Regions from separate parts of the Providencia huaxiensis genome, predicted to be linked through region 1. Evidence: predicted binding sites of a transcription regulator. Region 1 holds the regulator's gene; each other region holds the start of a gene.
What was found. The regulator CRP, encoded in region 1, controls carbon source genes, mostly activating them, when cyclic AMP is high. The targets are predictions, from matches to a motif close to ATGTGANNNNNNTCACAT.

Region 2: rbsD (D-ribose pyranase) is a predicted target of CRP. The motif match lies at 1,235-1,252, and genes of this name have one in related genera.
Region 3: epd (erythrose-4-phosphate dehydrogenase) is a predicted target of CRP. The motif match lies at 1,235-1,252, and genes of this name have one in related genera.
Region 4: udp (uridine phosphorylase) is a predicted target of CRP. The motif match lies at 1,979-1,996, and genes of this name have one in related genera.

What each region holds. Positions count from the first base shown of each region.
Region 1 covers NZ_CP031123.2:4,175,337-4,178,506, forward strand. Annotated here, with positions in the region: gene CYG50_RS21060 (aspartate aminotransferase family protein) at 1-124, shown strand, start outside; gene CYG50_RS21065 (hypothetical protein) at 188-1,417, opposite strand; gene crp (cAMP-activated global transcriptional regulator CRP) at 1,612-2,244, opposite strand; gene CYG50_RS21075 (OsmC family protein) at 2,600-3,001, shown strand; gene CYG50_RS21080 (phosphoribulokinase) at 3,092-3,170, opposite strand, start outside.
Region 2 covers NZ_CP031123.2:3,852,118-3,855,287, reverse strand. Annotated here, with positions in the region: gene rbsA (ribose ABC transporter ATP-binding protein RbsA) at 1-721, opposite strand, end outside; gene rbsD (D-ribose pyranase) at 729-1,148, opposite strand; gene ravA (ATPase RavA) at 1,430-2,947, shown strand; gene viaA (ATPase RavA stimulator ViaA) at 2,950-3,170, shown strand, end outside.
Region 3 covers NZ_CP031123.2:226,797-229,966, reverse strand. Annotated here, with positions in the region: gene pgk (phosphoglycerate kinase) at 1-110, opposite strand, end outside; gene epd (erythrose-4-phosphate dehydrogenase) at 203-1,222, opposite strand; gene tnpA (IS200/IS605 family transposase) at 1,557-2,015, opposite strand; gene tkt (transketolase) at 2,251-3,170, opposite strand, start outside.
Region 4 covers NZ_CP031123.2:4,475,939-4,479,108, reverse strand. Annotated here, with positions in the region: gene CYG50_RS22285 (tyrosine-protein phosphatase) at 25-807, opposite strand; gene udp (uridine phosphorylase) at 1,081-1,839, opposite strand; gene CYG50_RS22275 (GntP family permease) at 2,129-3,170, opposite strand, start outside.

The sequences.
Region 1 (3,170 bases):
TCTGATGATGCTCAATGCTGGCACGAATGTTTTACGTTTTACGCCTTCACTGATTATTTCTGAGGAAGAAATTAATAGTGGGATGGCGAAATTAGAAACGGCTATTGGTAAGTTATTGGGTTAAATTGTAGAGTAAAGTTGCAGAGGCATTTTGCCTCTGCAATAAACATTTTATTGATTAAATTTTTTACTTTTTTACGATACTTTGTTGAGCTTCTAATACTAATTGTTCAATTTTTTTTTCATGTGTTGAAGTCATAACAGCCATTTCTTGGTATTCTCTTTTCAGAGCTTTCAGCCCAGCTATTTGTCTATCAAGATGATTTATTTTTTCAATTTTAATTGAGTTATTTATTTTATTTCGACGAGAAGGATGAATATAGCCTGTTGAACTATTTCCTTTGGCTAATTTGTCCATTTTTTCTGCCTGTGTTTGTTTTAGCTTTCTAGCTATCCTATTTTTTTCTTTTTTAGGTAGTCTGGTTTCGTTCGCTTTATTATCTGTAATTTCATTTTTATTTAGATTACTGAAATTTTCACTTATTAATCTAATGTTTTTATTTTTCTCTTGATGTGGAAAGTCATCTGAAAAGCACACTGAATTACCTAAAGAGGGATTGCTATCTGATTGATAACCAGAGGAATTAGAGTTTAAGCTCTCATTGCTCGAATGAAAGTTAGTAAGATGGAGAATTTTTTTAAAACTATCGTGGCTTAAGCCAAAATTTAAATTTTCATAACTTGGATACGCTGATTCATCTAATGTACCCAAAAAGTAGCTTGGTTCTTCGGTGTAGCTATCCCATTCTAAGTCAATGCACTCTGTTTCTTTATTGTTTTTTTGCATGATGATACTGTTAGCGTCTTTATTATTATAAAATCTAACATGATAGATATCTTCATTTCTTGGTATTGTTTTATTTTTGATAATTAAACTTTGAATTTTGCTAGTAGATTTTATTTTTTCAATAGACTCATGGAAAAAGTGTTTTAACTTATTGATACCGAAATCTTTAACTAAAAAATTTTTTTTGGTAGTATTAATTAACTCTGCATTAGAGTTGCTAGTTTTCATAGGAGTATTTTCCAGTTTAATATTTTTTGTTGAATTATTTTCTGTTGTAATATTATTTTTAAAGACATTTGATGGGGAAACCAAATATTCCTCTTGATAAATATAGGGAATTTTGATTTTTCCAACAGGTTGTGAATAAGGGAGTTGGCTTAGCTCGGGTTGTTCTCTCTTGTAAAACTCACAAGTTTTAATAGCGAGATTTACTTTCTTATAACCTCCTGTATTTAATGGATTAATAATATTTAACCCTTCAATAAATGAAAGGTTTTTGGATGTAATTTTTTTATTATCCATATAATTAGGTGAACTTTTTATATTATTTACTTTAGTATTTAACTCCACGACTAATAATCTCCTAGTAATAGTTTTGTTACCATTATCTTAGTGTGATCATTAGCTAGAAAAATATAAAGAAACGACACTCATTAATGAAAGTATATAAATAGGCTATGGATAAGAAAAAATAACGTTATACCAGAGGTATAACGTTATTTTAAATTGCATGCCTCGCCAAGAGAGCGAGGCTGAAAGGTTAATTAACGAGTGCCGTAAACAACAATGGTTTTACCATGTGCAGAGATCAGGTTTTGGTCTTCTAACATTTTTAAAATACGACCAACTGTTTCACGGGAACAACCTACGATTTGGCCTATTTCCTGACGAGTGATTTTGATTTGCATACCGTCTGGATGTGTCATTGCATCGGGTTGTTTGGCTAAATTTAATAGCGTTTGAGCAATACGGCCAGTAACGTCCAAGAATGCAAGGTTACCGACTTTCTCAGATGTTGTTTGTAGGCGGCTAGCCATTTGCGCAGAAAGGCGCATTAAAATATCAGGGTTTACCTGAATCAATTGACGGAATTTTTTATATGAAATTTCAGCAACTTCGCAGGCGACTTTTGCTCTAACCCACGCAGTGCGTTCTTGCCCTTCTTCAAATAACCCAAGCTCACCAATGAAATCCCCTTGATTCAGGTAAGAGAGGATCATTTCTTTGCCTTCTTCATCTTTAATTAAAACAGCCACCGAACCTTTAACGATATAGTAAAGGGTTTCTGCTTTCTCACCCTGATGGATAAGAGTGCTCTTGGATGGATATTTATGAATATGGCAGTGTGACAAAAACCATTCAAGAGTAGGGTCTGTTTGTGGCTTGCCGAGAACCATTAGCGTTATCCTCTGTATGTTATTGCAGCCATTCGGAAAAACGTCTAGAAAGGCTGGCTTTAAAGTCACTAGCTTAGCATATTAATTTGCCTTATATACCTTTAAATAATCAAGAGGCTGATTACTTCAGCGCTTTTGATTGCTTTTGGTAACGCAAATTGATATCAACACTATAATATGATCAATTAAACCGTTGAGTTTTGATCTTAATCCTATCAACTAAGTATTGTTTGTAGCATATCCAATACAGAAAGTCTTCCCTGTATCGCTTCAGCCAAATAAAGTTGATATAACATTCATTGTATCTATGGAACAATGTAGCCTTTAAATCGATTTCATTTCAAGGGGAAATACAATGGAAGCAAGAGTAAAGTGGGTTGAAGGACTTTCTTTTTTAGGGGAGTCAGCGTCTGGGCACCAAGTGATGATGGATGGCAATGCGGGCGATAAAGCGCCAAGTCCAATGGAAATGGTGCTAATGGCGGCCGGCGGCTGTAGCGCGATTGATGTCGTTTCGATTTTACAAAAGGGCCGTTACGATGTTACTGATTGTGAAGTTAAATTAACCTCACAGCGCCGTGAAGAAGCCCCGCGTTATTTTGTGAAAATCCATTTGCATTTTATTGTAACTGGGAATGAATTAACGGAAAAAGCGGTCGAACGTGCTGTTCAACTTTCTGCTGAAAAATATTGCTCAGTGGCATTGATGTTAGAGAAAACCGTTGAAGTCACACACAGCTTTGAAATAAAAAACTAAAAATAAATTTAATTTTTACTAATATATTTGAATTGAAAGATGCTTATCTTAATTAATGATAAGCATCTTGTTTATTAATCAAAAAATAATTTAATTGTTGTTCTTTTGATTAATTAATTTTTCGACTATTGGTGCCATAATTAATTCCATTGCTAACCCCAATTTCCCT
Region 2 (3,170 bases), 320 kb from region 1:
TACGACCAACCATCATTTCAATGAGTTTTTCTTCTTCCAACTCACTCACAGGTTTCTCACCAATAAACTGGCCATCACGGAATACGGTCACATCGTCGCAAATTTCAAAAATTTCTTTTAAACGATGGGAAATATAAACAATGCCACAGCCTTGAGCTTTTAAGTCTTCGATAACTCTAAATAGGGACTCTGTTTCCGTGTCTGTTAGTGCATCGGTGGGTTCATCCATGATAATCACTTGTGATTGAAAGCTCAGAACTTTGGCGATTTCGACCATTTGTTGTTCGCCAATAGAAAGCTCTGCAATAGTTTGATGGCTATCATAATCAAGGTTAAGCCGTTTAAGCAGTTTGTCCGACTCACTGAACATTTTTTTCCAGTCAATTTTACCAAACGCATTCACATACTCTCGACCTAGAAAAATATTCTCTGCAATAGTTAATTCAGGTATCAAATTGAGTTCTTGGTGGATAATCCCTATTCCTGCTTCTTGGGAGCTTTTAGGGCCATTAAATGCAACTTCTTTACCTAAATAGCGGATTTGACCAGCATCTTTTTTATAAATACCCGTCAGCACTTTCATCATGGTTGACTTGCCTGCCCCATTTTCCCCCACCAGCGCCATGACTTTTCCTGGGTAGACATTTAATGTCGCCCCACTGAGGGCTTTTACCCCTGGAAATGATTTATCGATCCCGATAAGTTCTAATAAAGGTTGCATAATCACCTCAGAAAGTCACACCAGAACAAAGAATAATGTTAGCGAACGGTGAACATTCTCCGGTGCGGATCACCGCTTTACTGTCATGAGTCAATTGTTTAAAGCGTTCATGGCTGCAATAAATAATTTCAATCGTATTATTTTGAGTAACTTCTAACTGTTGTAAGTGAGCCAAAATAGCGGCTTCCATTTGTGGGTTAATGGTACTGATTTCCTCAGCTAGAATGGCTTTTTCGACTTGCATCTCTTGGGTGATGACACTTAAAACTGACATGAAATCGGGTAAGCCTTGCGTAATTGCTAAATCAATACGCTCCGTTCCTTGATAAATAGGTAAACCTGCATCAGCAAGCGTTATTTGGTCTGTATGACCTAACTTTGCAATTACCGAGGTAACGTTGGCATTAAGTAAAATACCCTTTTTCATTTTTCACCGCCATTCTAGTAAGCGAAACGTTTCGCTCATGTAATAATAGTAAAGATAAGTCACAACTCAATATTGATGGTTAATATTTGTGATCAATATCGAAACGTTTCGTTCTCATTAGAAAAGCTAAAAAACAATAACTTATTGAATCACTTATAGCTGAATCGTTTTTTCTTATTTCTTGGGGCATATCAAAGAAAAATGGAAAAATAGGTCGCAGTATGTAATAAAAGAAATTGATAGTTTTGATATCAACGCCTCTATTAATAAAAGGAATGAATATGCAGCTTGCTGAACGAATAGCCCAATTAAGCAATTACCTTGAAAGCGGTTTATATGAACGCCAACAAGCTATTCGTTTGTGCTTACTCGCCACATTAAGCGGTGAAAGCGTATTTCTATTAGGCCCTCCAGGTATTGCCAAAAGCTTAATTGCACGAAGAATGAAATATGCTTTTCGCCATGCAAATGCTTTTGAATACTTAATGACGCGATTTTCAACGCCTGAAGAGATCTTTGGTCCTCTTTCAATACAAGCACTAAAAGATGAAGGACGATATGAACGATTAACCAAAGGTTATTTACCTGACGCTGAAGTGGTATTTTTAGATGAGATATGGAAAGCAGGCCCTGCCATTTTAAATACCTTATTAACAGCGGTAAATGAGCGCAAATTCCGTAATGGTGATGAAGAAAAATCCATCCCTATGCGGTTATTGGTAACGGCATCAAATGAATTACCCGATGCAGATAATAGCCTTGAAGCCCTATTCGACCGAATGTTAGTGCGTATTTGGTTGGATAAAGTGCAAGAGAAACAAAATTTTCGCGCGCTATTAACCGGAAAATCATCGCTGAATGAATCTCAAATGCCAGAGCATTTAAAAATCAGTGATGAAGAGTACCAACAATGGCAACAAGAAATTCCTAAAATTACGCTACCCGATCACTGTTTTGAACTTATTTACCAATTACGCCAACAATTAGATGCAACAGAAAAGCAGCTTTATGTTTCTGATAGGCGTTGGAAAAAAGCAGTTTATTTATTACAAGCAAGTGCTTTCTTTAATGGGCGCAATAGCGTATCTCCTCTAGATCTTGTGTTATTAAAAGATTGCCTTTGGCATGACATGCAGTCGATGAATACGTTACCGAAACTATTGCAGTCATTATTACAAGAAGATGGCTGGCAACAGCGAAAGTTAACCCGCGAAATAGAGCAAACTTATCAGCAATGGATGTCATCGACCCAAGACCAAAATAACCAAGATGCATTTAAAGTTAATAAAAACAATGCGATGTTTGCTCGTAAAGCGTCCTATGTATTACCCGAAAATATCGGTGACGGTCGAATTACTCTATTTTTACATCGCCCACTGCAACTACATAATATGAAAGTCACTTTTGTAACAACCGATAAAAAATCCCTGATAACCTTCTTAAATAAAGGAACAACACTATCCGCCCACCTAAATGGGATTGGCTTTGCACAAGAAATTGCCGCTGAGGTGAATAATTTAAACCAGATACAGTTATTAGATGTAAGCCATCAATCATCTACTTTATATATTCAAGATAAAGCTTCGTCGCTAGTGCCAAATACAAATAACCAAGAGTGGCTAGACAAGCTGGATAAAATTCAAGAAGAGATTCAAACCGCGCGTTATCAGTTTGAAAAACAACAGCCCAACTTATTTATTGAACCGCACTGGCTTGCAGATATTGAACAAAGCTTCATGAAACTAACAGAAAAGCTAAACCAATTACGTAACCAAATCACGGGTAAAGTGGCCGAATAACGATGATGAGTTTAGCCACATTAGAAATGTTGCTTTCGGTTAATGAAGGCCAATTAATTGAAGAGATCATTATATCTTTACTGGCAACCCCTCAATTAGCGGTGTTTTTTGAAAAACACCCTCGATTAAAAAAAGCTTTACTCAAAGATTTATCGGGTTGGAAAAAGGATCTCAAACAGCGTATGCAAGATGCGCTTGTTCCCGCACAACTTTCAGAAGAATT
Region 3 (3,170 bases), 630 kb from region 1:
ATACGTGCATCAGAAGTAACTTTGCCATCTTTTACAGGAACGTTTAAGTCAGAACGGATGAATACGCGTTTACCCGCTAAGTCTAAATCGGTCATCTTAATTACAGACATGGTGAATCCTCTCGTTGATTCTCTATAAAGTTTCCATCAGCGGCTGTGCAAAGCAATAATGTTATCATGCCCTGCTGTCTGTCAGTCGCCAATTAGTTTAAACCTGTCGCTGCCATTGCTAATGTTGTATCTAGCATCCGGTTAGCAAACCCCCATTCGTTATCACACCAAACTAGGGTTTTAATTAAATGCTTACCACTAACTCGCGTTTGTGTACCATCAATAATAGCACTGTGTGGATCATGATTGAAATCCATCGAGACCAGCGGTAATTCTGTGTAGTCCACTATACCACGAAAATACCCTTGTGCAGCGCCTCGCAGTAGCTGATTGACTTTTTCAACACAGACATCGTCATGTACGGTAACACTCAAATCAATTGCTGTCACATTCGTCGTCGGTACACGAACAGAAATAGCTTCAAAATGGTCTTTAAATTTCGGAAAAATTCGCGTAATTCCTGCTGCTAACTTGGTATCAACAGGAATGATAGACTGACTCGCCGCGCGAGTTCTGCGTAAATCTTTATGATAGGCATCGATAACAGGCTGGTCATTCATTGACGCATGGATCGTCGTCACCGTTCCCGACTCAATCGAAAATGCCTCATCAAGTAATTTAATAATTGGAATAATACAATTGGTGGTACAAGAGGCATTGGAAACAATTTTGTCTTGAGCGGTTAAAGTCTCATGGTTAACCCCATAAACAATCGTCGCATCAAGGTCATCGGTTCCGGGATGAGAAAATAGCACTTTTTTAGCACCTGCGGCTAAATGTTGTAAACCGTCATCCCTTGAGCCATAAGCCCCACTGCAATCCAACACAACATCAATGCCTAACTCTTTCCAAGGTAATTCATGAATAGCCGGCTGATGAAACAAGCGAATATTGTCATCACCAACTTGCAAAAGTGTACCGTTAAGCCGCACATCCCAAGCAAAACGCCCATGACTGGAATCATACTTCAGCAAATGCGCAATACCTTCAGGTTCAGCCAGTTCATTAATCGCCACCACGACAATCTCTGCCCGACGGCCTGATTCATACAACGCTCTTAAAACACTTCGACCAATGCGGCCAAAGCCGTTTATTGCTACCCTGATTGCCATTCTACACCTTGTATCTGAGCAAAATCACACGGTTGCTAAGGATAACTGACTCACACCAACTCTACTGCTCATTTTAGCTGTCAAACATCAAAAGTGTGCTTCAACCGACATTTTTAAAAAATATTTTCATTCAGTAGCATACAACTGAAACGGTTCAGCTTATCTAAGGTTAGAGTAAGGGATATATTTACAGAACGCAATAGAAAATCGTTAATCGGTGCACAAAATAAATATCCTCCGGCATAGCCGGAGGTTTTTAATATGCGCCTATAAGGCTTTGTTACCAGCCGCGCCCTAACAGGCGCATAACGGCTCTGACATTTGCATCTATGGATTACTTACGGCCCGTAAACGGGCTGCCCGGATAGGGGAGCGACAATTGCTCTCCCAATTTATCCTGTTCTAACTGATGTTTTATATATTCTTGTATTCGTTTCGTATTCTTTCCTACCGTATCAACATAGTACCCTCTGCACCAAAACTCTCTATTTCGATATTTAAACTTTAAATCCCCAAATTGCTCATAAAGCATTAGACTGCTTTTTCCTTTTAAATACCCCATAAAGCTCGAAACACTCATCTTGGGTGGGATTTCTAGAAGCATGTGTATGTGGTCAACACAACATTCTGCCTCCACTATCCTGACATTTTTCCACTCACACAATTTCCTTAAAATACTACCTATCGCCCTACGTTTTTCACCGTAGAAAACTTGCCTTCTATACTTTGGGGCAAAAACAATGTGATATTTACAATTCCATCGTGTATGCGCTAAGCTCTTTTCGTCCCCCATTGGGACCCCCTTTTGATTTTTTGTTTGACTCTTGCAGTTGCCAGACCGCAAGGTGTTTTAACAAATCAAAAGGGGTTTTAATATCTTATTCAAAGCTGAAAGCTTTACGGAACCCCCAGCCTAGCTGGGGGTTTTCTATACACAAAAAAACAACGCCTAACTTATCATTAGGCGTTGTTCAGCAAAACATGATTACGAGGGGCATCCGCACATGGATACCCCAAAATGCAATCACTTATTTCAGAAGAGATTTCGCAGCTTCAACTGCTTTTTCTGCAGTGATGCCGAACTCTTTATACAGTTCTTCCGCTGGTGCAGATTCACCAAAGGTATGCATACCGATGATGGCACCGTTTAAGCCAGTGTACTTGAACCAGTAATCTGCAATACCTGCTTCGATAGCAACACGCGCTGTCACATTGGCAGGTAATACTGCTTCACGGTATGCCGCATCTTGTTTATCGAATGCATCAGTAGAAGGCATTGATACAACGCGAACTTTACGGCCTTCCGCTGTCAGTTGGTCAGCTGCTTTAACTGCCAGCTCCACTTCAGAACCTGTCGCAATAAAGATTAATTCAGGCGTACCTGCACAATCTTTCAGGACATAAGCCCCTTTCTCGATATTGGCTAATTGCTCAGCAGTACGAGGTTGTTGCTCTAAATTCTGACGAGAGAAGATTAAAGCGCTTGGGCCATCTTTACGTTCAATAGCATATTTCCATGCCACCGCAGATTCAACTTGGTCACAAGGGCGCCATGTGCTGAGATTTGGTGTCACACGCAGGCTCGCCAGTTGCTCAACTGGTTGGTGAGTCGGGCCATCTTCACCCAGACCAATAGAATCGTGGGTATAAACAAAGATGCTACGCACTTTCATCAGTGCAGCCATACGAACCGCATTACGTGCGTACTCAACGAACATCAGGAATGTCGCGCCGTAAGGAATGAAACCACCATGTAACGCGATACCGTTCATGATAGCTGACATACCAAATTCGCGAACACCGTAGTGAATGTAGTTACCCGCTGGGTCAACATTCAGTGCTTTGGAGCCTGACCACATAGTTAAGTTACTTGGCGCCAAGTCTGCAGAACCGCCCATAAATTCAGGTAAAACTTTACCGAACGCTTCTAATGCATTTTGTGATGCTT
Region 4 (3,170 bases), 300 kb from region 1:
AACTCATCTTACAGTTAGTGAAACTTAGTCCAAAAACTGACTTTGCAGTGCTTCTCGTTGTTGCCTTCCTAAGCCAAAATCTTTTTCTAGCCATTGGTCAACATTGCCATAATGGCTTTCAATGCTGTTTAGGGCCGTTCTCAAGAAGTCTTCACGTACTGAATAGACATACTCAAATTTTTTCACAATGCTTTCGTCCATCGTTTTTGCATGCTCTTCGAGTAAATGCTTGCGGTATGGCGCAAGTGTTTCATTAGTCAGTAAGTAATCTTCCATTACTGTGTCTAAATCTGCCCCTAACGCAAATAATACGAGTGCAGACCCGACCCCAGTACGGTCTTTTCCTACCGCACAGTGTTGCACGATCCCGCCTTTTTCTGGCTGCTTGAGTAAATTGACCAATTGGTGATAAGCAGGGTTGTTCAGCGGTAATAATTCATATAAACGAAACATGAAGGCTTGTGGATCAAACTGTTCCAATATTTCTGGTGTGAGTTTATCTAAATTCGCGGTGACTTCTTTAGCTAATGGATTTGCTGGAGCATGAACATAATGCGCTCCTTGCCAAATAACATCAGGCTTATCTAAGATTTCAGCTTCATCACGATAATCAATGATTTGGAAAAGATTTTGTGAACGTAAAACCGCTTCGTCTTCCTGTGTTAATCGGTCTAACGCACCGGAACGGAACAGGACTCCAGGCTTGATTTTTCCACCATTAGCGAGTTTTTTACCACCGAGATCGCGGAAGTTAATACCGCCTTTTAAAGGCAAAACAGAAGGATGAAGATAAGGTGTTGTTGACATAATAATTCCTTTCGCCCTACAGCTTTTATTCCAGTTAACAACAAAACAAATGTAACCTGAATAATTTAAGGGCACATAATATTGATAATTGTTTTTATGACAATAACAGATCTAGCGAATAAGAGGATCAGAATATTTCCTGTAAATTAATTAACAATTGTAATATTTATAAAGGAAATAAAGAGAAATAAGGGATATATAAGAGGACTAAGCCCGCTTACTTTTTGTCCACAACCGAGTGAAAGCCAAGTAAGCGAGCCAGTAAATCACGGACTACAGTAAGCGGCGTGCAGCTTCAACCACAATACTTAATACGTTACCTTCCGTTTTCTTCAGTAACGCTTCATTTGGAATTTCTTGTTGGGTACGATTTACGATAACCCCCGCAACCATACCAGCACGTAACCCTTTACTGCTAGAACACATAGTCAGCAATGTGGCTGATTCCATTTCGTAGTTCATTACGCCCATGTCTTGCCACTCTTTCATCGAACCTCTGAAATGACGCATTACACGGCCGGTATAGGTATCATAACGCTCTTGACCGGGGTAGAAGGTATCTGATGACGCGGTGACACCGACATGAACGGTTGCGCCCGCATCTTTCGCTGCGGCATAAAGCGCATTGGTACAGTTAAAATCAGCAACAGCAGGGTATTCTAATGGTGCAAAGTGTTGGCTAGCGCCATCTAAACGTACAGCCCCCGTTGTGACTAACACATCACCGACATTAATATCTTCTTGAATTGCACCTGTTGTACCAATACGTAAGAAAGTACGGATACCAAGTTGTGCCAGTTCTTCTACGGCAATCGATGTTGATGGACCACCAATACCCGTTGAGCAAACAATGACGGCTTTTCCGTCAAGTTCACCACGCCAAGAGGTATATTCACGTAATGACGCAAGGTGTACAGGGTTATCCATCAGACGTGCAATTTTTTCAACACGGTTAGGATCCCCAGGAACAATCGCTACGGTCGCACCCTGTAAGTCACTTTTCTTTAAACCTAAGTGGAAAACGTCGGACATTTCAAACTCCTTTACACAATGGCATCATTAAATCAGTCGATACTGATTAATCGTTATTTGTAATATAACGAGAAAACGATAAATTTTTAGTGATGAACATCACCTTTAATGAAAACAATAAAAGTTTGATTTCATTATTTAGTGATTTACATCACATATGTTCATTGATTTTATTTCTCTTTAACACCCATTGCCATCAGTATAGATGAAAGTTTGACATAACGACAAAAGCGCCCCTGATTACTGGGCGCTTTGATTATTTGGCAGAACTAAAAATAGTAACGCTATACTAGAGAATTACATCAAGAACGAGGACTCCAACTAGACCTATCGCCCACGCAATGGTGGTCGGAATAGACCAAACAATGATTTGTTGTTTAACGTCCTTAATTCCCATCATTCTGTTCACTACCCAATACAGGCTATCGTTGAAGTAACCGAAGAACAGAGACCCCATGGTTGCCGCTTGCGCCGCGACCAATAAGTTAATATCAGGTATTTGGCTAATGATTGGAGCAGAAATAGATGCTGCGGTAATCATTGCTACTGTACCCGAGCCTTGAATCAAACGAACCAAGGTTGCAATAATAAATGGAATCAATACAGGTGTAATTGGCAGATTTGCTACATGTTCAGCAAGAATATTTCCTGTGCCACTATCGCGCAGTACCGCACCTAATGCACCACCAGCCCCCGTAACAAGCAGAATAATACCGGCTGCTTGTAAGCCTTCTTCCATACGGTCGATGACTTCTTCTTTTGTTGCTTTTGGCATTAATGTGTAAACAGAGATCAACACACTAATTGATAATGCGATAATTGGTGCGCCTAAAAATTCAAACGTTTGGAAGTACCAATTGCTTTCCATGCCTTGGAAAGATTCTGTTTTTAGAATTAACCCATTGATTGCATTTATGAAAATCAACAAAATAGGTGTGATAATTGGTAAAAGCGATAAGAACAGGCTGGGTAATGGTTTATTCGCTTTTTCTTCCATATAACGAGCGTGAACTTCTTTCAGGTCTTCGCTGCCCGTTTCATCTGGCATAAATTCAGGGTACTTAGTCCCTAACCATTTTGCATACAAAACAATACCGATAACACAAGGAATAGCGAGGCTCATACCCGCGAGGATCATCGCGCCAACATCGACACCAAAAATCCCTGCAACGCCTAAAGGCCCCGGAGTCGGTGGAACAGTATGGTGTGTCACCACCAACCCACCAGCGAGTGCAACGCCTAGAGTCAGTATGCTACGTTTACCATTTTTGGCTAATGCTTTTGCCAATGGATATAAAATCACAAAAGCAGAGTCAACGAAGATAGGAATA